Regions from separate parts of the Bradyrhizobium sp. AZCC 1610 genome, predicted to be linked through region 2. Evidence: predicted binding sites of a transcription regulator. Region 2 holds the regulator's gene; each other region holds the start of a gene.
The links. Region 2 encodes PhoB, which activates phosphate uptake and scavenging genes when phosphate is short. Its sites were predicted from a motif close to TGTCATNNANCTGTCAT; they were not measured.
Positions count from the first base shown of each region.

Region 1 (4,748 bases), 2.6 Mb from region 2:
TTACGAGGAATTCCGCGATCCTGCAATGGCTCGCGAACGCTTCTCACATATACTATGTAGATAAGGTCCGGCCGAACCCGCCAAGGGCCGGAACCAGGCCGGGAGCCGGGAAGCGACCGAGTTGAGCATTCCGAATATCATCACGCTGGGGCGCATCATTCTGGTCCCGGTCATCGTCTGGGCGATTGTCTCCAGCCAGATGGAAATCGCCTTCGCGATCTTCGTCATCGCCGGGGTCAGCGACGCCGTCGACGGCTTTCTCGCCAAGCGCTTCAACATGGCGAGCGAGCTGGGCGCCCTGCTCGACCCGCTCGCGGACAAGGCGCTGCTGGTTTCGATCTTCGTGGCGCTCGGCATCTGGGGCGCGGTGCCGCGCTGGCTCGTCATCCTCGTGGTGTCGCGCGACATCATGATCGTCACGGCCGTGATCGTGTCATGGCTGCTCGACAAGCCGGTCGCGATGAAACCGCTGATGGTGTCGAAGCTCAACACGGTGGCCCAGGTGGCGTTCGCGGCGCTGGTGCTGGCTTCGCTCGGTTTTAATTTCAAGCCGGCGCCCTATGACGTGATCCTGATGGGTTTTGTTACGGTCTTTACTTTGGTTTCCGTCTCGCTCTATCTCGTCGAGTGGGTGCGGCACATGAGCACGATCGACGCGCGCTAGCTTGTTCTTTGTTATGACGCGTTTTCTTCACGCGAACCGGTGCCCACTTCGCTTGGAAACGCTATGAAGGCTGTACATCCCAGCCTGGAGATTTGAGTGGCAGTCCGCGTTCAACCTCGTCAGCTTGCCTTTGCGCTGCCGCATGCGGAGAGCCTGACCCGCGACAATTTCCTGGAAGGGCCGGCCAATGAAGCCGCGCTCTCGCTGATCGAAAGCTGGCCGGACTGGCCGAACCGCGTCATGCTGCTGGTGGGACCGGAGGGCTCCGGCAAGAGCCATCTCGCCGCGATCTGGGCCGAACAGGCCGGCGCGCGCTCGACATCGGCGCACGCGCTTAACCCTGCTGCCGTCCCCGGCGCGCTCGCCACCGGAGCACTGGTGGTCGAAGACCTGAGACCGGCCGATTTCGACGAACGCGCGATGTTTCACCTCCTGAACCTGGCGCGCGAGGACGAGGCATTCGTCCTGGTCACGGGGCGCGTTCCTCCGGCGGCGTTCGAGGTTGAGCTGCGCGATCTCAGGTCGCGGCTGCGCGCGGTGCCTGTGGTGTCGCTATTACCGCCCGACGACTTGCTATTTCGCGGCCTGATCATCAAATTTTGCGCGGACCGCCAGTTGAGCATCGACGAGACGGTGGTGAGCTACCTCACCACCCGGATCGAGCGGTCCTATGCCGCCGCTCGCCAGGCTGTCGATCTGCTCGACACCGAGGCGCTACGGCTGGGCCGGCCGGTAACCCGGGCGCTCGCCGCCGAACTGCTCCGGAACGCCTGATCGGACAGCTGCGTGCTGCTTCCTGCCGCCTTGACGGCGGCTGTGGGCAGAACGTCAATGTCATTGAAACGTCATCGGCGTATCACATGCTCTGCGCTGCACTGATTTAAGAACGCCCTGCGCCCTCGCCCGAGATGGATCAAAGCTTTATGGAATCGGCACAAGTTATTGAAATTAAAGAAAAAGAACAGATCGTCGAGGCTCCCCCCGCGATTGCCACGAGCCCCGAGCGATTCATCAACCGCGAGCTGTCCTGGCTGCATTTCAACCGTCGGGTGCTCGAAGAGTCGGTCAATCCAGGCCATCCCGTGCTGGAACGGGTTCGGTTTCTGTCAATTTCCGCCAATAACCTTGATGAGTTCTTCATGGTCCGCGTCGCCGGTATCAAGGCGCAGGTCCGCGAAGGCATCGCCGAACGCAGCCCAGACGGCCTGACGCCGTTGGAGCAACTCGTCGTCATCAACAAGAACGTTTCGGAACTCGCCTCCGACCAGCAAGCCATCTGGCGGGATCTGCGCACCACCCTGTCGGAGACCGGCATCGTGCTCGTCGACGGCCACGAGTTCACCAAGGCGGAGCGAAGCTGGCTCGAGGATCACTTCCTCCGCAACATCTTCCCGCTGCTGACGCCGCTTGCCATTGATCCGGCGCACCCCTTCCCGTTCATCCCGAGCCTCGGCTTCACCATCGCGCTGCAATTGTCGCGGGTGTCGGACGGCAAGGCGATGAATGCGCTGATCCGCATGCCCGGCAAGATCGACCGCTTCATCCGGATGCCCCAGACTGGGGACGGCGCGGTGCACCTGATCCCGCTGGAACAGGCCACCGGGCTGTTCATCGGCCGCCTGTTCCCCGGCTACACCGTCAAGGGCCAGGGCGCTTTCCGCATCATCCGGGATTCCGAACTGGAAATCGAGGAAGAGGCCGAAGATCTGGTCCGCCTGTTTGAGAGCGCGCTGAAGCGGCGGCGGCGGGGATCGGTGATCCGCCTCGAGATGGAAGCCAAGATGCCGGAAGCGCTGCGCGGCTTCGTGCAGCAGGCGCTTTCCGCCGACGACGACGAGGTGTTTCTGGTCGACGGCGTGCTGGCGATGAACGAACTCTCGCAACTCACCCGGCTCGACCGGCCCGACCTCGAATTCGTGCCCTACGTGCCGCGCCATCCCGAGCGGGTGCGCGACCATGGCGGCGACATCTTTGCCGCGATCCGGCAGAAGGACCTGATCGTCCACCATCCTTACGAATCATTCGACGTCGTCGTGCAGTTCCTGCAGCAGGCCGCCCGCGACCCCGACGTCGTCGCCATCAAGCAGACGCTCTACCGCACGTCGAACAATTCGCCGATCGTGCGCGCGCTCGCCGAGGCTGCGGAAGCCGGCAAATCGGTGACCGCCCTGATCGAGTTGAAGGCGCGGTTCGACGAGGAAGCCAATATCCGCTGGGCGCGCGACCTCGAACGCGCCGGCGTGCAAGTCGTGTACGGTTTTCTCGAACTGAAGACGCACGCCAAGCTGTCGATGGTGGTGCGGCGCGAGGGCGGTAATTTGACGACCTATGTGCATACCGGCACCGGCAACTATCATCCGGTCACCGCGCGCATCTATACCGACCTCTCATACTTTACCTCGGACCCGATCATTGGCCGCGATGCGGCGCGGGTGTTCAACTACATCACCGGCTATGCCGAGCCGAGCGACATCGAGCGGATGGCGGTGTCGCCGCTGACGCTGCGCAAGCGCATTATCGAACACATCAGAGGCGAGGCCAATCACGCCCGGCACGGCAAGCCGGGAGTGATCTGGATGAAGATGAACTCGCTGGTCGACCCCGATGTCATCGACGCGCTGTACGAGGCCTCGCAGGCCGGCGTCTCGATCGAACTGGTGGTGCGCGGCATCTGCTGTCTGCGGCCGGGCATTCCCGGATTTTCCGAGAACATCCGGGTCAAATCGATTATCGGCCGCTTCCTGGAGCACGGCCGAATCTACTGCTTTGGTATGGGACAGGGCCTGCCCGGCGCAAAAGCGGCTGTGTATATCTCGTCCGCCGACATGATGCCGCGGAACCTCGACCGCCGCGTCGAGGTGCTTTGTCCGTTGCAAAATCCCACGGTGCATCAGCAGGTTCTCGAACAGATCATGGTCGCGAACCTGAAGGATACCGAGCAGAGCTGGCAGTTGTTGCCGGACGGGACGTCAACGCGTATGAAGGCCGCGAAAGGCGAAGAGCCGTTCAATCTGCACAACTATTTCATGACGAATCCGAGTCTGTCTGGCCGTGGAAAGTCTCTCAAGGAATCTTCGCCGCGTCGCCTCACGCGCCGTAACGAGCGCCTGCAATCGCCATAAGGGGCCGCGGCTGTGAAGCGGCCGCGCAAGCGCGCTTCCAGCGTCGCCGTCATCGACATCGGTTCGAACTCGGTTCGTCTCGTCGTCTATGAGACGATGGCGCGCAGCCTCGTCACCATCTTCAACGAGAAGGCGCTGTGCGGGCTCGGCCGCGAGGTGCAGAGCACCGGACTCTTGGCCGAGGACGCGGTTGCCAAGGCGCTGACGGCGCTCCGGCGGTTCCGGGCGCTGTGTCGCATCCAGCAGGTCGGGCGCGTCTTCGCCATCGCCACCGCCGCCTGCCGCGACGCCAAGAACGGCCCCGACTTCATCGCCAAGGCCGAGCGCATTTGCGGCGCGCACATTCAAATCCTGTCGGGGCCGCGCGAGGCGAAGCTTTCCGCGCTCGGCGTCGTCTCCGGCATCCACAATCCCGACGGCGTCGTCGGCGATCTCGGCGGCGGCTCGCTCGAACTGATCGACGTGCATGGCAGCCGCGTCAGCAGCGGCGTCACGCTGCCGCTCGGAAGCCTGGCGCTGCAGGACCTGTCGCACAAATCGCTGAAGCGCGCCGAACGCATCGTCAGCAACGATCTGTCCAACGTGGCCCAGCTCAAGGCCAGCAGTGGCCGCACCTTCTACGCGGTCGGCGGCACCTGGCGCGCGCTGGCGCGCATCCACATCCTCCAGAGCGGCTATCCGCTGCGGGTGATGCACGGCTACTCGCTGCCCGCCGCCGACGCGCTGGATTTCGCGCGGCGCCTGCGCCGGCTCGTGGCGGCCAACATGCTCGCCGATATCGAAGTGGTCGCCGACGCGCGGCGTCCGCTCCTCACCTATGCGGCGCTGGTGCTCGAATACATCATCCGCGTCGGCAAGCCGAAGACGATCGTGTTTTCGACCTTCGGCGTGCGCGAGGGCCTGCTCTACGAGATGCTGCCGCCGCAGGAGCGCGCCAAGGACGGCTTCATCTGCGCAGCCCA
Region 1 covers NZ_JAZHRR010000001.1:2,716,217-2,720,964, reverse strand. Annotated here, with positions in the region: gene V1279_RS13020 (CDP-alcohol phosphatidyltransferase family protein) at 122-664, shown strand; gene V1279_RS13015 (chromosomal replication initiator DnaA) at 761-1,438, shown strand; gene V1279_RS13010 (RNA degradosome polyphosphate kinase) at 1,588-3,786, shown strand; gene ppx (exopolyphosphatase) at 3,799-4,748, shown strand, end outside.
Region 1: V1279_RS13010 (RNA degradosome polyphosphate kinase) is a predicted target of PhoB. The motif match lies at 1,497-1,513, and genes of this name have one in related genera.

Region 2 (4,748 bases):
GCCGCGCTCGCTGGTGATCCGGCGGATCGCCTATCGCGCCGCCCGCGCCGGCCTGATCACCGGCGTGCTCTTGGCCACCGCCCGCGTCGCCGGTGAAACCGCGCCGCTGCTGTTCACCGCGCTCTCCAACCAGTTCTTCAGCCTCGACATGACCAAGACGATGGCGAACCTGCCCGTCACCATCAACAACTTCGTCCAGAGCCCCTATGTCTACTGGAAGCAGCTCGCCTGGAGCGGGGCGCTCTTGATCACGCTCACCGTACTTGCCCTGAATATTGGCGCGCGCATTCTTGGCGCCGAGAGGACATCCAAATGACCGATCTCTCCGTATCCGTGAGTAACGCGAGCGGGCCCGTTCCGCAGGTGGTGCTGCCCGAGGCCGCGCCCAAGGTGACCGCCCGCGGCCTGAACTTTTACTATGGCGAGAATCATGCGCTGAAGAACATCAACCTGACGCTCGGCACCCACCGCGTCACCGCCTTCATCGGCCCGTCCGGCTGCGGCAAGTCCACGCTGCTGCGGATCTTCAACCGGATGTACGACCTCTATCCCGGCCAGAAGGCGACCGGCCAGCTGATGCTCGATCAGACCAACATCCTCGACCCCAAGCTCGACCTCAATCTGCTGCGGGCCCGCGTCGGCATGGTGTTCCAGAAGCCGACGCCGTTTCCGATGACGATCTACGAAAACATCGCCTTCGGCATCCGCCTCTATGAAAAGATATCGAAGTCGGAGATGGACGGCCGGGTCGAGAAGGCGCTGCGTGGCGGCGCGCTGTGGAACGAGGTCAAGGACAAGCTGAACGCCTCCGGCCTGTCGCTGTCCGGCGGCCAGCAGCAGCGGCTCTGCATCGCCCGCACGGTCGCGGTGCGGCCCGAAGTGATCCTGTTCGACGAGCCGTGCTCGGCGCTGGATCCGATCTCGACCGCCAAGATCGAGGAGCTGATCCAGGAGCTGGCGGAAGACTACACCATCGCCATCGTCACCCATAACATGCAGCAGGCGGCGCGCGTCTCCGACAAGACCGCCTTCATGTATCTCGGCGAGCTGATCGAATTCGACGACACCAACAAGATATTCACCTCGCCGAGCGATCGGCGTACCCAGGACTACATCACCGGCCGGTTCGGCTAGAGCAAGATCCGGAGGAGATAACACATGGCTTCTGAACACACCGCCAAGGCGTTCGACAGCGATCTTCAGGAATTGACCCGGCTCGTCGCCGAGATGGGCGGCCTGTCTGAGCGCATGATCACTGAATCCGTCGATGCGCTGGTCCGCCGCGACATCCCGCTCGGCAAGCGCGTCGTCGCCAACGATGTCGAGATCGACCGTCTGCAGCATCTGATCGAGGAACGCGCGGTGCTGACCATTGCGCGGCGCCAGCCGATGGCGATCGATCTGCGCGAAATCGTCGGCGCCATGCGGGTCGCCACCGATCTGGAGCGGATCGGCGACCTCGCCAAGAACATGGGCAAGCGCGTCGCGGCGCTCGAAAACGACTTCCAGCCCTTAAAGCTGATGCGCGGCCTCGAGCATATGACCGATCTGGTGCTGACGCAGGTCAAGTCGGTGCTGGACGCCTACGCGGCGCACGATCTGCCGGCGGCGATGGCGGTCTGGAAGGGCGACGAGGAAGTCGACGCCATCTGCACCTCGCTGTTCCGCGAACTCCTGACCTATATGATGGAAGATCCGCGCAACATATCGTTCTGTATCCACCTGATGTTCTGCGCCAAGAACATCGAGCGGATCGGCGACCACGCCACCAATATCGCCGAGACCGTGTTCTACATGATCGAGGGACAGCAGATGCTCGACCAGCGCCCGAAGGGCGACATGACAACGTTTGCCACGGCCGTACCCAATACTTGACAAAGCGTTTCAAGCGAAGTGGGGACCGGTTCGCATAGCAATCAAGTTTACGCAGATTGCGTAGACTTATCTGCGCAGAAAACGCGTCAAACAGAAGAGGCTGAAGAAAGATGAGCGCGCGCATTATGGTGGTCGAGGACGAGGAAGCGCTGACCACGCTGTTGCGCTACAACCTCGACGCCGAAGGTTATGATGTCGAAACCGTCGCCCGCGGCGACGATGCCGACACGCGGCTGAAGGAGCGCGTGCCCGATCTCGTCGTGCTCGACTGGATGCTGCCGGGGCTGTCAGGCATCGAGCTCTGCCGCCGCCTGCGGGCGCGGCCGGAGACCAAGCAATTGCCTATCATCATGCTCACGGCGCGCGGTGAGGAGAGCGAGCGGGTGCGCGGGCTTGCGACCGGCGCCGACGATTACATCGTCAAGCCGTTCTCGGTGCCGGAACTGCTGGCGCGGGTGAAGGGCCTGCTGCGGCGGGCGAGCCCCGAGCGGCTCGCCACCGTGCTGACCTATGGCGACATCGAACTCGATCGCGAGAAACGCCGCGTCGCGCGTTCGGGCCGCCAGATCGATCTCGGCCCGACCGAATATCGCTTGCTGGAATTTTTCCTGGAGCATCCCGGCCGCGTCTTCAGCCGCGAGCAATTGCTCGACAGCGTCTGGGGCCGCGACATCTATATCGACGAGCGCACCGTTGACGTCCACATCGGCCGCCTGCGCAAACTGCTCAATCCGGGCCGCGAGCAGGACCCGATCCGCACCGTGCGCGGCGCGGGATATGCGCTGGATGATCGGTTCGCGAAGGTGGAGCCGTAAAGGCTCCATCGTCGTCCGGGCTCTCGATGGTCGTCCCCGCCTAGTGCGCAATTGCGCACGGGGCGCGGGGACCCATAACCACCAATCTCGATTGTTGAAAAACGCTGGGGCTCCAGCTCAGCCAAACCACAAGCACCTGTGGTTATGGGTCCCTGCGTTCGCAGGGACGACGAACGATTTAGTTCGTAGCCCGGGTGCAGCGAAGCGCAGCCCGGGGAATGTCAGCCAATCGCAAGACCGTCCCGGATTTCGCTGCGCTCCATCCGGGCTACGATAACCGTCCCTTTACCGCGTCGGCTTCGGCTGCTGCCGCCGCCGGTCGGCGGCGGGCTGATAGGCGATGCGCGAGTGGTGCGCGCAATAGGGCAGGCCAGCGAGCGCCTTGCCGCCGCAGAAGAAGAATTCCGGGCTCGAGGGATCGCCGACCGGCCAGTGACAGGTCGCCTCGTTCAGTTCGAGCAGCGACAGCCGCTGGCTCATCGGCACCACATTGTCGAAGGCGACCGGATCGGGCTCCAGCTCCATATCGAAGGCGTGGGCGAGCGCGGTGTTGCCGCGCGAAACCGGGCGCGACACCCGCATCATTTGCTGGGCGGCGGGGCGCGCCTTGCGCTGCCGCGGGGCGGCCGAGGAGGGGCTCTTGGCGCGGCCGGACAGGCCCAGCCGGTGCACTTTGCCGATCACGGCGTTTCGCGTCACATTTCCGAGTTCCGCGGCAATTTGGCTGGCCGATAATCCGGCTTCCCAGAGCTTCTTCAGCTGCTCGACGCGATCGTCGGACCAGGTCAATACCGTCATCGCATTCTTCCCTTCGCATCGCGCCGGCCAAATCAGGGGCAGCACTGGCGACGTCATTCGTCTCAAAAATCCCTGCGGTCAGAATCCCTTAGCCCTCGCCGGGCGCGAAAACCGCGCCGGAACGTCTACGCTTGCACAAATGGACTCTAGGGATCAGAACTGCCGCACGAGATGTCGTACCCGACAGCCCAGAGGCTACAATATGGCGTGACTCTGGCGCAAGAGTCCGGGCCTGGGCGTCCACATGTTCCGACATCTAGGCATTGCACTGCGTGTTTTCCACCACACCGCAATCTTACGGATTTCCTTATCTTGCAGTGCCGGAAAGGCGGCTTCGTGGCGTGTTGACAGCGCTCCCCGCCCACATAGAATACCTCTCACGTGCCGCCCTTAAGAGGCGGCACGTTTCGTTTTCGCAAGACCGGCCGTTGCCGCGTTCGCGCCTATGCACGCGTGTGCTCCGCGGTCGGTCTTGAAAGCAGGTCTCAAACCTTCAGTGATTGCCATGACCAATAGCGCCACGTCGCATCTGCTCCCTGTCTTTGCCAGGGTCGATCTCGGCTTCGAGCGCGGCGAGGGCTGTTGGCTGACCGCCACCAATGGCGAGCGCTATCTCGACTTCACCTCGGGGGTTGCGGTGAATGCGCTGGGCCACTGCCATCCGCATCTGGTTGCGGCGCTGCAGGAGCAGGCGACGAAGCTCTGGCACATGTCGAACCTGTTCAAGAGCCCGGATGGCGAGAAGCTTGCCGCGCGGCTCTGCGAGCAGAGCTTTGCCGACCTGGTGTTCTTCTGCAATTCCGGCGCCGAGGCGATGGAAGGCGTGATCAAGGTCGTGCGCCGCTATCAGTTCTCCAAGGGGCATCCCGAACGCTATCGGCTCGTCACCTTCGAGGGCGCGTTCCACGGCCGCACCCTGGGCACGCTCGCCGCGACCGGCTCCGCCAAATATCTCGAGGGTTTTGGGCCGCCGATGGACGGCTTCGACCAGGTGCCGCATGGCGATCTCGAGGCGGTGAAAAAGGCGATCGGACCGCACACCGCGGGCATCCTGATCGAGCCGGTGCAGGGCGAGGGCGGCGTGCGCTCCGCGCCGCAGGCCTTCTTCAAGGCGCTGCGCCAGCTCTGTGACGAGCACGGCCTGCTGCTGGCGTTCGACGAGGTGCAGACCGGCATGGGCCGCACCGGCGATCTCTTCGCCTACAAGCGCGTCGGCGTGACGCCGGATGTGATGTCGCTGGCCAAGGCACTCGGCGGCGG
Region 2 covers NZ_JAZHRR010000001.1:128,795-133,542, forward strand. Annotated here, with positions in the region: gene pstA (phosphate ABC transporter permease PstA) at 1-316, shown strand, start outside; gene pstB (phosphate ABC transporter ATP-binding protein PstB) at 313-1,134, shown strand; gene phoU (phosphate signaling complex protein PhoU) at 1,159-1,875, shown strand; gene phoB (phosphate regulon transcriptional regulator PhoB) at 1,986-2,690, shown strand; gene V1279_RS00640 (GcrA family cell cycle regulator) at 2,976-3,488, opposite strand; gene V1279_RS00645 (aspartate aminotransferase family protein) at 3,994-4,748, shown strand, end outside.

Region 3 (4,748 bases), 2.1 Mb from region 2:
AAAGCCGGGCCGGCATCGTCGAACGTCACCCGGACCTTTTCCGGCCGGATTGGTGGCATCGTGGAAAAATCGCAATAGGCGTTGGCGGGGCGGTTGCGCTTTTTCTGTTCGGGATCGTCCAACTCGACATTCCCTTTCACCGGCTCTCCGAGGGAATGGTCAGGCTGGGTGAATTCGTTCGGCTGATGTTGCCGCCTAATCCTGGTTCCTGGGCGGAAGTATTGAAATATCTGCATGCGCTCGGAGAGACGGTTTCGATCGCATTTCTCGGCACGCTGGGCGGGGCGCTGCTCGCGTTACCGGTATCCCTGCTGGCGGCGCGCAATGTGGTTGCAAACTGGATCGTCCACCTTTTGACACGCCGCAGCCTCGATACCATCCGTGGCGTCGATACCTTGATCTGGGCCCTCATCTGGGTTGGCGTCGTGGGGTTGGGCCCGTTTGCAGGTATCCTTGCGGTGATCTGCAGCGATTTTGGGACTTTTGGGAAGTTATTCTCGGAAGCGATCGAGGCTGCCGACAAGAACCCCGCTGAAGGCGTCCGATCATCGGGCGGCAACCATCTCCATAGCGTCCGGTTCGGATTGCTGCCGCAGGTCTTTCCGATCTTGTTAAGTCAGGTGCTATACTATTTTGAATCGAATACGCGGTCGGCGACGATTATCGGAATCGTCGGAGCAGGCGGGATTGGACTTCAGCTTGCCGAACAAATCCGGGTGCTGGAATGGCAAAAGGTTTCGTTTCTGATTTTGCTTATCCTGATGGCGGTATCGGCAATTGACTGGATCTCGGGCAAACTGCGTTTCGCGATCATCGGCAACCGGGCAATCTCATGATGTCTCGCTGCTAGACTAGCCACTCTCGACCAAAAACTCGACGCGCTCCGCAGCAAAGCGCGAGCGCTTGGTCACCAATGGTTTGCCGTCGGTATCGACGTCGGTGCTGTCGACCACCAGAATTGGGCGTCCGAGCGTAAGGTCCAGCCGGGTGGCGTCGATGGCCTCGACGATACCGGCGGTGATCCGCGTCGACGCGCGGCGAAAATCCCGGATGCCGTAATGCGCCAGCAATTTCGTCATCGAGCGCACATTGGCGAACACTTTTCCGGCGTCGGGGAAGCGCCCTGCTGAAAGCCACGTGGTGCTCACGCAGATCGGCGCGCGGTCGGCAAGCCGTACGGATTCGATCCGGATCAGGGGCGCTCCGGTCTTCAATCCAAGCTCCCGCGCCAGCTCGCGCGTGGCTTCTTCCTCGGCCGAATCGATGAATTGGCCGCGCGGCTCCCGGCCGCCGGCTCCGACGATTTCGGAAAACCGCGTCCGTGAGCGCAGCGGATAGGCGAGGCGCCGGGTCTCGACATAGGTGCCGCTGCCGCGCTCGGCGCGCACCAGGCCGCGCTCGGCGAGTGTGGCGAGCGCCCGGCGCACGGTGTGGCGGTTGACCCGATAGGTCTCGGCGATCTCGATCTCGCCCGGCAATTTTTCGCCGGCAGCAAAGCGGCCGTCGGCAATGCCGCGCTCGATGCCGTCGGCGACCTGCCGCCACAACGCGACGCCGGAGGGCGTGTCCTGAACGCTCATGGAACGAAATGGCGCATCGGCAAAAATCACCTCATTGTCACGAATCTGTCATGGCGCTTCGTTATCAAGTTGTCTATTATCATAGACAACTTGATTCCGGCAAGGCCGATATGATGGCGAGTAACGAAAGTCTGGCAGACGAAAACGGCGGGCAGGCGCGGCGCAAGGCCGTGATGGCGGTGCTGGCTCATTCCGCAACGGCTGACATCGCCGGGCACCTCGCGACGGTGGCGTTGCCAGTGCACGAAGACCTGCGGGAGCCCGAAAATGGGCTCGTCATGGTGCGCGGCCGCGTCGGCGGTGACGGTGCGCCGTTCAATCTCGGCGAGGCGACGGTGTCGCGTGCCGCCGTGCGGCTGTCGACCGGCGAGGTCGGCTTCGGCTACACGCTGGGCCGCGACCGGGAGAAGGCCAGGCTGATCGCGCTGTGCGATGCCATGGTGCAATCGGAAAAATTCGTTGGCGCGATCGAAGGCCAGGTCGTCGCGCCGTTGCGTGCGGCGATGATCGAAGGGCGAAACCGCAAGGCAGCCGAGGCGGCGGCAACACGGGTCGATTTCTACACACTGGTACGGGGTGAGGGTTGACATGACGAGCGTTGCCGAACTGCCCGCAGGATTTGCCGACAAGGTGTTGTCGGCACAATCGGTCTTCCGGTCCGTGATGGATGCGATGGCCCGTCCCGGCAGCGTTCAGCGTATCGCGCCTGCGGCTGGCACGCCGGCTGCGATGATGCGCGGCACGGCCGCTATAGCGCTGACCCTGTTCGATCACGATACGCCGGTCTGGCTGGATTCGCGGATGTCAGCGACGCCGGATGCCGCCAAATGGCTCAAATTCCACACCAGCGCGCCAGTTATTACGGACTCGTCGATCGCCAGTTTTGCGCTGATAGGCGGCGCCGAAAGCCTTCCGGCACTGGATCGCTTCGCGTTCGGCAGCAATGAATATCCGGACCGTTCGACGACGCTGATCCTGCAGGTCGAAAGCCTGACGGATGGCCCCGTTGTCGAGCTGCAGGGCCCCGGCATCGACGGCGCGGCAGCGCTTCGTGCTTCAATCCAGCCGCAGGATCTGTTCGAGCGGTTGGCCATAAATGCCGCGTTGTTTCCGCGCGGCATCGACGTCGTGCTGGTCCATGATGACGCCATTGTCGCAATACCACGCACGACGCGGCTCGTGAGAGGAGGCTGACCATGTATGTTGCCGTCAAGGGTGGCGAACGCGCCATCGAGAACGCCCATCGTCTTCTGGCGCATGAGCGGCGCGGCGACCGCGATGTTCCCGAAGTATCGCTGGCCCAGATCTCCGAGCAGCTTTCGCTTGGGGTCGATCGCGTCATGACCGAAGGCTCGCTATATGACCGCGAACTCGCGGCGCTCGCCATCAAGCAGGCGCGCGGCGACCTGATCGAGGCGATCTTTCTGGTGCGCGCATTCCGCGCCACGCTGCCGCGCTTTGGCGCGACCGAGCCGGTCGATACGGGTGCGATGCAGGTGCGCCGCCGGATTTCCTCGACCTTCAAGGATATTCCGGGTGGGCAAATTCTTGGTCCCACCTTCGACTACACCCATCGCCTGCTGGATCCGCAACTCGCCGATGGATTCGCTCCCGATACGCCTGCGACCGGTGAGGTGTCCACAGGCGCGACCCCACGCGTAACCGATATTCTTGGCCGCGATGGCCTGATCGAGCCGTCGCCTGTCGCGGATGCTAGCGCTCCCATCGGTGACTTGACGCGCGAGCCGCTCAGTTTTCCGGCGGATCGCGATCTGCGCCTGCAAAACCTGGCGCGCGCCGATGAGGGCTTTCTGCTGGCGCTCGGATACTCCTCGCAGCGCGGCTATGGCCGCAACCATCCCTTTGCCGGCGAGATCAGGTTCGGCGAGGTGGAGGTGGAATTCGTGGCCGAGGACGCCGGCTTTGCCGTTCCGCTCGGTTCGATTGCGCTGACGGAATGCCAGATGGTCAACCAGTTCAAGGGATCGGCGACAGAAGCGCCGTGTTTTACGCGCGGCTATGGTCTGGCCTTCGGACAAAGCGAGCGCAAGACCATGTCGATGGCGCTGGTCGATCGCAGCCTGCGCGCCCGCGAGCTCGGCGAGGAAGTTGTCGCGCCGGCCCAGGACGAGGAATTCGTGATGTCGCATTCGGACAATGTGCAGGCGACCGGCTTCGTCGAGCATCTCAAGCTGCCGCATTACGTCGATTTCCAGTCCGAACTCGGCCTGTTGCGAAAGCTGCGCAAGGAATTCGTCGAGGCGAACGAGACGCCGCCGATGCGGGAGGCCGCCGAATGAACGCGCCAGCTTACAATTTCGCCTATCTCGACGAGCAGACAAAACGGATGATCCGCCGCGCGATCCTGAAAGCGATCGCGATTCCCGGCTATCAAGTGCCGTTCGCCAGCCGCGAGATGCCGATGCCTTATGGCTGGGGCACCGGCGGTGTGCAGGTGACGGCGGCAATCCTCGGCCCTGATGACGTGCTGAAGGTGATCGACCAGGGTTCGGACGACACCACCAACGCGATCTCGATTCGGAAATTCTTCGGCAAGACGGCCGGCGTCGCGACCACTACGTTTACGACGGATGCCACTGTGATCCAGACCCGGCACCGGATTCCGGAAGCGCCGCTGCATGCCGGGCAGGTGCTGGTCTATCAGGTGCCGATCCCCGAGCCGCTGCGGTTCCTGGAGCCGCGCGAGACCGAGACGCGGCGCATGCATGCGCTCGGCGAATACGGCCTGATGCACGTCAAGCTGTACGAGGACATTGCGCGCTTTGGCCATATCGCGACCTCCTATGCGTATCCGGTGAAGGTAAATGCGCGCTATGTGATGGACCCGTCGCCGACGCCGAAGTTCGACAATCCGAAGATGGATAATTGTCCGGCGCTGCAACTGTTCGGCGCCGGCCGCGAAAAGCGCATCTACGCGATCCCGCCGCACACCGACGTGGTCTCGCTCGACTTCGAGGATCACCCGTTCACGCGCTACCGGTTCGACGCGCCCTGCGCGCTGTGCGGCGCCAGCGATTCCTATCTTGACGAAATCGTCACCGACGACAAGGGCGGGCGGATGTTCGTCTGTTCCGACACCGACTATTGCGAGCAGCGTCAGCAGGCCGGCCATCGCGGCAGCGAGAGCGCCGCGCCGCACAAGGAGAG
Region 3 covers NZ_JAZHRR010000001.1:2,196,201-2,200,948, forward strand. Annotated here, with positions in the region: gene phnE (phosphonate ABC transporter, permease protein PhnE) at 1-836, shown strand, start outside; gene phnF (phosphonate metabolism transcriptional regulator PhnF) at 852-1,580, opposite strand; gene phnG (phosphonate C-P lyase system protein PhnG) at 1,754-2,167, shown strand; gene phnH (phosphonate C-P lyase system protein PhnH) at 2,169-2,774, shown strand; gene V1279_RS10475 (carbon-phosphorus lyase complex subunit PhnI) at 2,777-3,880, shown strand; gene V1279_RS10480 (alpha-D-ribose 1-methylphosphonate 5-phosphate C-P-lyase PhnJ) at 3,877-4,748, shown strand, end outside.
Region 3: phnF (phosphonate metabolism transcriptional regulator PhnF) is a predicted target of PhoB. The motif match lies at 1,616-1,632, and genes of this name have one in related genera.

Region 4 (4,748 bases), 4.3 Mb from region 2:
CGCGCCGACTTCCTCGTCGGAGGCGATCACGCCATTCGCGAGCAGCTTGCTGTTGATCGAGAAGGTGAGTTCGCCCGGCATCGCCGCCATCAACGCATCGCAGATGGTGCGGCCGGCGGCGTGATGGGCCTCGCGATGGCCGGCGCGCAGCGACAAGCCGTGGTCGTCATAGTCCTTGGGCTCGGCGACGATTACCTGCGCTTGCGGAAACCTTGCCTTCACCGCCGTCGCAACGCCGGCGATCAGCCCGCCGCCCGATGCCGGTGCCACCACGATATCGGGGACGAGCCCGAGCGCCGCCATGTCCTCGGCGATCTCGCGTCCCGCGGTGCCCTGGCCGGCGATCACGAAGGGATCGTCGTAGGGGCGCACCAGCGTCGCGCCGCGCTTGGCCGCAATGCCGTTGGCGATGGCTTCGCGGTCTTCCTTGTCGCGGTCATAGAGCACCACCTCGGCGCCATAGCCCTTGGTGCGCTCGCGCTTGGTGAAGGGAGAGTCCGCAGGCATCACGATGGTGGCCTGCATGCTGAGGATCTGCGCCGCCGCCGCCACGCCCTGGGCGTGGTTGCCGGAAGAGAACGCGACCACGCCACCGCTGCGCTTGTCCAGCGGGATCGAGGCCAGCTTGTTGAAGGCGCCGCGGAACTTGAACGACCCGGTCCGCTGCAGCATTTCGGGCTTCAGAAAGACCTTGGTCCCGACGCGTTCATTGAGAACAGGAAACGACAACAGCGGCGTCCGTACCGCAAAAGGCGCGACCACCCTGGCGGCGGCCTCGATATCGGCCGCGCCAATGGGTGGATTTTGGATGGATTCTGGCATCCGCCATTTGTATCGCGCTCGCCGACAGACGGGCAAGACGATTTAGCGTGAATTCAGGCTGCGAAATGCGGGTCTTCTGCCCCAAATTCGGCCACCTCGCCTTCCTGCTCGATCGGGCGCACATTCAGGGCATGTTCGATGAAAACCCGCGTGGAGGCTTGCCAGGTGTGGGCGCCGGCGAATTCGACGCAATCTTCGCGCGAAACCTGCAGCGCATCCAGGCAGGCCGCACGCAGATCCTCATCCAGGACGCCGACCGGCGCCGAGCCGATCACGTCGCGCGGACCGGTGACCGGAAAGGCGGCAACCGGCAGGCCGCTGGCCAGCGCCTCCAGCAGCACCAGGCCAAACGTGTCGGTCCTGCTGGGAAAGACGAAAATATCAGAGGCCGCGTAGATTTCGGCCAGCTCCTCGCCGTGCCTTGCACCCAGGAACACGGCGTTCGGATATTTCCGCTCCAGCGCCGTCAGGGCCGGTCCATCGCCGACGACGAGCTTGGTGCCGGGCAGATCGAGGTCGAGGAAGGCTTCGAGATTCTTTTCAACCGCGAGACGCCCGACGCTGAGATACACCGGCATCGGCAGGCAGAGATCGACGCTCCGCGGATGAAACAGCGAGGTATCGACGCCGCGCGACCACAGCACCACGTTGCGAAAGCCGCGCATGCGCAATTCGGCCGCCAGCGCCGGCGTTGCCGCCATCACCGCCTGGCTCGGCCGGTGGAACCAGCGCAGCACCCGCCATACCCAGGATTCAGGGATCGGCGAGCGCGCCGATACATATTCCGGAAAACGGGTGTGAAAGCTCGTGGTGAACGGCAGGCCACGCTTGCGGCAATAGCGCCGCACGAGCAACCCAATCGGGCCCTCGGTCGCGATATGAATGCTGTCGGGCTTTGCCGCTTCGATCAATTGCGCGATTTTTGCCGGATACGGCAGCGCCAGCCGCAGATCCGGATAGCTCGGCATCGCGAAGGTGCGAAACGATTGCGGCGTCAGGAAACTCACCTCGACGCCGAATCCCTTGGCCGCCTCTGCCATCATGGTCAGCGTCCGAACCACCCCGTTGACCTGGGGATGCCACGCATCGGTCGCGACCAGGATATGCGTCATGCGGCGCGCGCCGCGACGCGGGGAACGGGTGCTGCCCTTCGCTGCGGATCGGTCCAGGTGATGATCTCGAACCGGCCGTCCTCGTGCTCGGCAAGCGCGGTGCAGCTTTCCACCCAGTCGCCGCAATTCATGTAGCGGATGCCGTGCTCGTCGCGAATGGTGGCGTAATGGATATGGCCGCAGATCACGCCGTCGGCGCCGTGCCGCCGCGCTTCGCCGGCCAGGGTCTTTTCGAACGCGCCGATATAGTTCACGGCGTTCTTGACCTTCAGCTTCGCCCATTGCGACAGCGACCAATACGGAACGCCGAACATGCGCCGGAAGAAATTGACGAGGCGATTCATCTGAATGGCGAAGTCATAGGCCTTGTCGCCGAGATGAGCGAGCCAGCGCGCGTTCTGCACCACGAGATCGAAGATGTCGCCGTGGATGATGAGGTAGCGCTTGCCGTCGGCGCCCTCATGAATGGTGTTTTCCACCACATCGATGCCGCCGAAATGCGTGCCGTAATAGTTGCGCAGGAACTCGTCGTGGTTGCCCGGCACGTAGACGACCTTGGCGCCCTTGCGCGCCTTGCGCAGCATCTTCTGCACGAAGTCGTTGTGCGATTGGGGCCAGTACCAGCTCGACTTCAGCGCCCAGCCATCGACGATATCACCGACGAGGTAGATGGTGTCGGCGTCGTGGCTCTTGAGGAAATCCAGCAAACGGTCGGCTTGCGAGCCGCGGGCTCCGAGATGAACGTCGGAGATAAACAAGGTCCGAAAGCGCCGTTCCGGGCTTTCTTCACTCAAGGAGTCACTACCCATACCTGTCCCCTGACAGATTTCTGTGACAGGGCGATGACTTGTTCACGCCGCGATAACCCACGAGAATCAATGCCGCGCCCCGCAACTTGCGGATAGCAGCGCGATGCGACAGGCAGGCGACATTGGAGAGGCAATACGTAGCCCGGATGGAGCGCAGCGCAATCCGGGGCCGGTCACGCGAGCGGATTCGGTCGCCCCGGATTTCGCTTCGCTGCATCCGGGCTACAAGACGCCCCTCGTAGCGACCGCTAGTAAAACTTGTGAAAATGATGGATCGGGCCGTGGCCATGCCCGACGCTGAAGCGATCTGCTGCGGCAATCGCAGCGCTAATCCACGCCTTGGCGTTGCGCACGGCGGTCTCCATGCCCTCGCCCTTCGCGAGCCCCGCGGCAATCGCCGAGGAGAGCGAGCAGCCGGTGCCGTGGGTATTTTTTGTGGCGATGCGCGGCGCGGCGAGTGCGATGACACCAGAGGAATCGATCAGATAGTCGATGCACTCGGCGCCCTCGCCGTGGCCGCCCTTGATCAGCACCGCCTTGCATCCCAGGGCCAGCAATTGCCTGCCTTGCTTCTCAACGGCAGCTTCGTCGGCCGCCACGCCTTCGTCGAGCAGCGCTGCGGCTTCCGGCAAGTTGGGCGTGATCACCGACGCCAACGGAATGAGCCTGGTCCGCAGCGCATCGATGGCTTCAGTCGCGAGCAGCCGGTCGCCCGAGGTTGCGACCATCACCGGATCGAGCACGACCTGCTTCGGCGACCAGCGCGCCAGCCCCGCGACGATAGCGTCGATAACCGGCGGCTGCGCCACCATGCCGATCTTGACCGCGCCTACCGCCAGATCGGAAAACACCGCGTCGATCTGCGCGGTCACGAACTCGGCCGGCACCTGGTGGATGCCGCTGACGCCCTCGGTATTCTGCGCGGTCAGCGCCGTGATCACGGAGGCGCCGTAGACGCCGAGCGCGGCAAACGTCTTCAGGTCCGCCTGGATGCCGGCGCCTCCAGAGGAATCGGAGCCCGCGATGGTCAGCGCGATTGGCGTCGTCATCGCAAGCCTCGCGCAAATCGTGTGTTGAGGACCATGGATTTGTTCTACCGCGCCATGGCATGGGCAGCAAGCTGGCTTGCCATTGTCAGCGGTTTTTGGCCTATTGGGGCCAACATTTTTGGAGACGATAGCGATGGTTCCCTTCTTCGTTCAGTTCAAATGCAAGCTCGGCCAGTCCTATGCCGTCGCCAATGCGCTCGCGGAGGCCGAGATCGCCTCGGAGATCTATTCCACCGCTGGCGATTACGATCTGCTGGTCAAGTTCTACGTCGACAACGACACCGACATCGGCCATTTCGTCAACGAGAAGGTGCAGGTGATTCCGGGCATCCAGGACACCCACACCATCATCACCTTCAAGGCGTTCGGTACGGGCTAGCAACGGCGGCCCCGCCTGCCCGCAATCGCCGTCGACTTCGCCCGGCGCACGGCCACGCCCGCGGCCTCAGGGAGTGCGCGTCCTGTCCGAGACATCAGTCACTTCTGGTCGGTTGAAGGCCTTCATTGAGCAAGCGCTCATCGCGGTGGGCTTGCCGGACACCGATGCGGCAAACGATCGCAGCCCTGATGGCGGCGAGTTAGCGGCGACACGCCGCGAAGGGCGAGTTTCAGAACATTGGCGCCGGCGCGTCCTCAACCTCTATGGTCTTCATCGGATGGATGCTCGGCGTGGCCAATGGACCCATGCGGGCAACCACGTCGTTCGGCACCCCGTAGACCTGTATCACGTGGTCGATTTTGTTGAGACCGTAGGCCTCGCGTTGCACGACGAAGAGCCAGAGCGCATATCCCGCCTGCTCGACGAGACCATCGCGGATTTTTCGATCGGAATTGGCCGTCCGCGGGCATGCGGCAAGTGCCGCTAGCGCGGCCTCAAGCCGCCGTCCAAGCCGTCCGAGCGCCGACGCCCTCTCCTGGGCGATCTCATGTTCGAGAGTTGCGTATCCGGAACGAAC
Region 4 covers NZ_JAZHRR010000001.1:4,432,058-4,436,805, forward strand. Annotated here, with positions in the region: gene V1279_RS22040 (threonine ammonia-lyase) at 1-822, opposite strand, end outside; gene V1279_RS22045 (glycosyltransferase family 4 protein) at 876-1,934, opposite strand; gene V1279_RS22050 (UDP-2,3-diacylglucosamine diphosphatase) at 1,931-2,743, opposite strand; gene thiD (bifunctional hydroxymethylpyrimidine kinase/phosphomethylpyrimidine kinase) at 2,992-3,792, opposite strand; gene V1279_RS22060 (Lrp/AsnC ligand binding domain-containing protein) at 3,926-4,171, shown strand; gene V1279_RS22065 (DUF6665 family protein) at 4,401-4,748, opposite strand, start outside.
Region 4: V1279_RS22050 (UDP-2,3-diacylglucosamine diphosphatase) is a predicted target of PhoB. The motif match lies at 2,766-2,782, and genes of this name have one in related genera.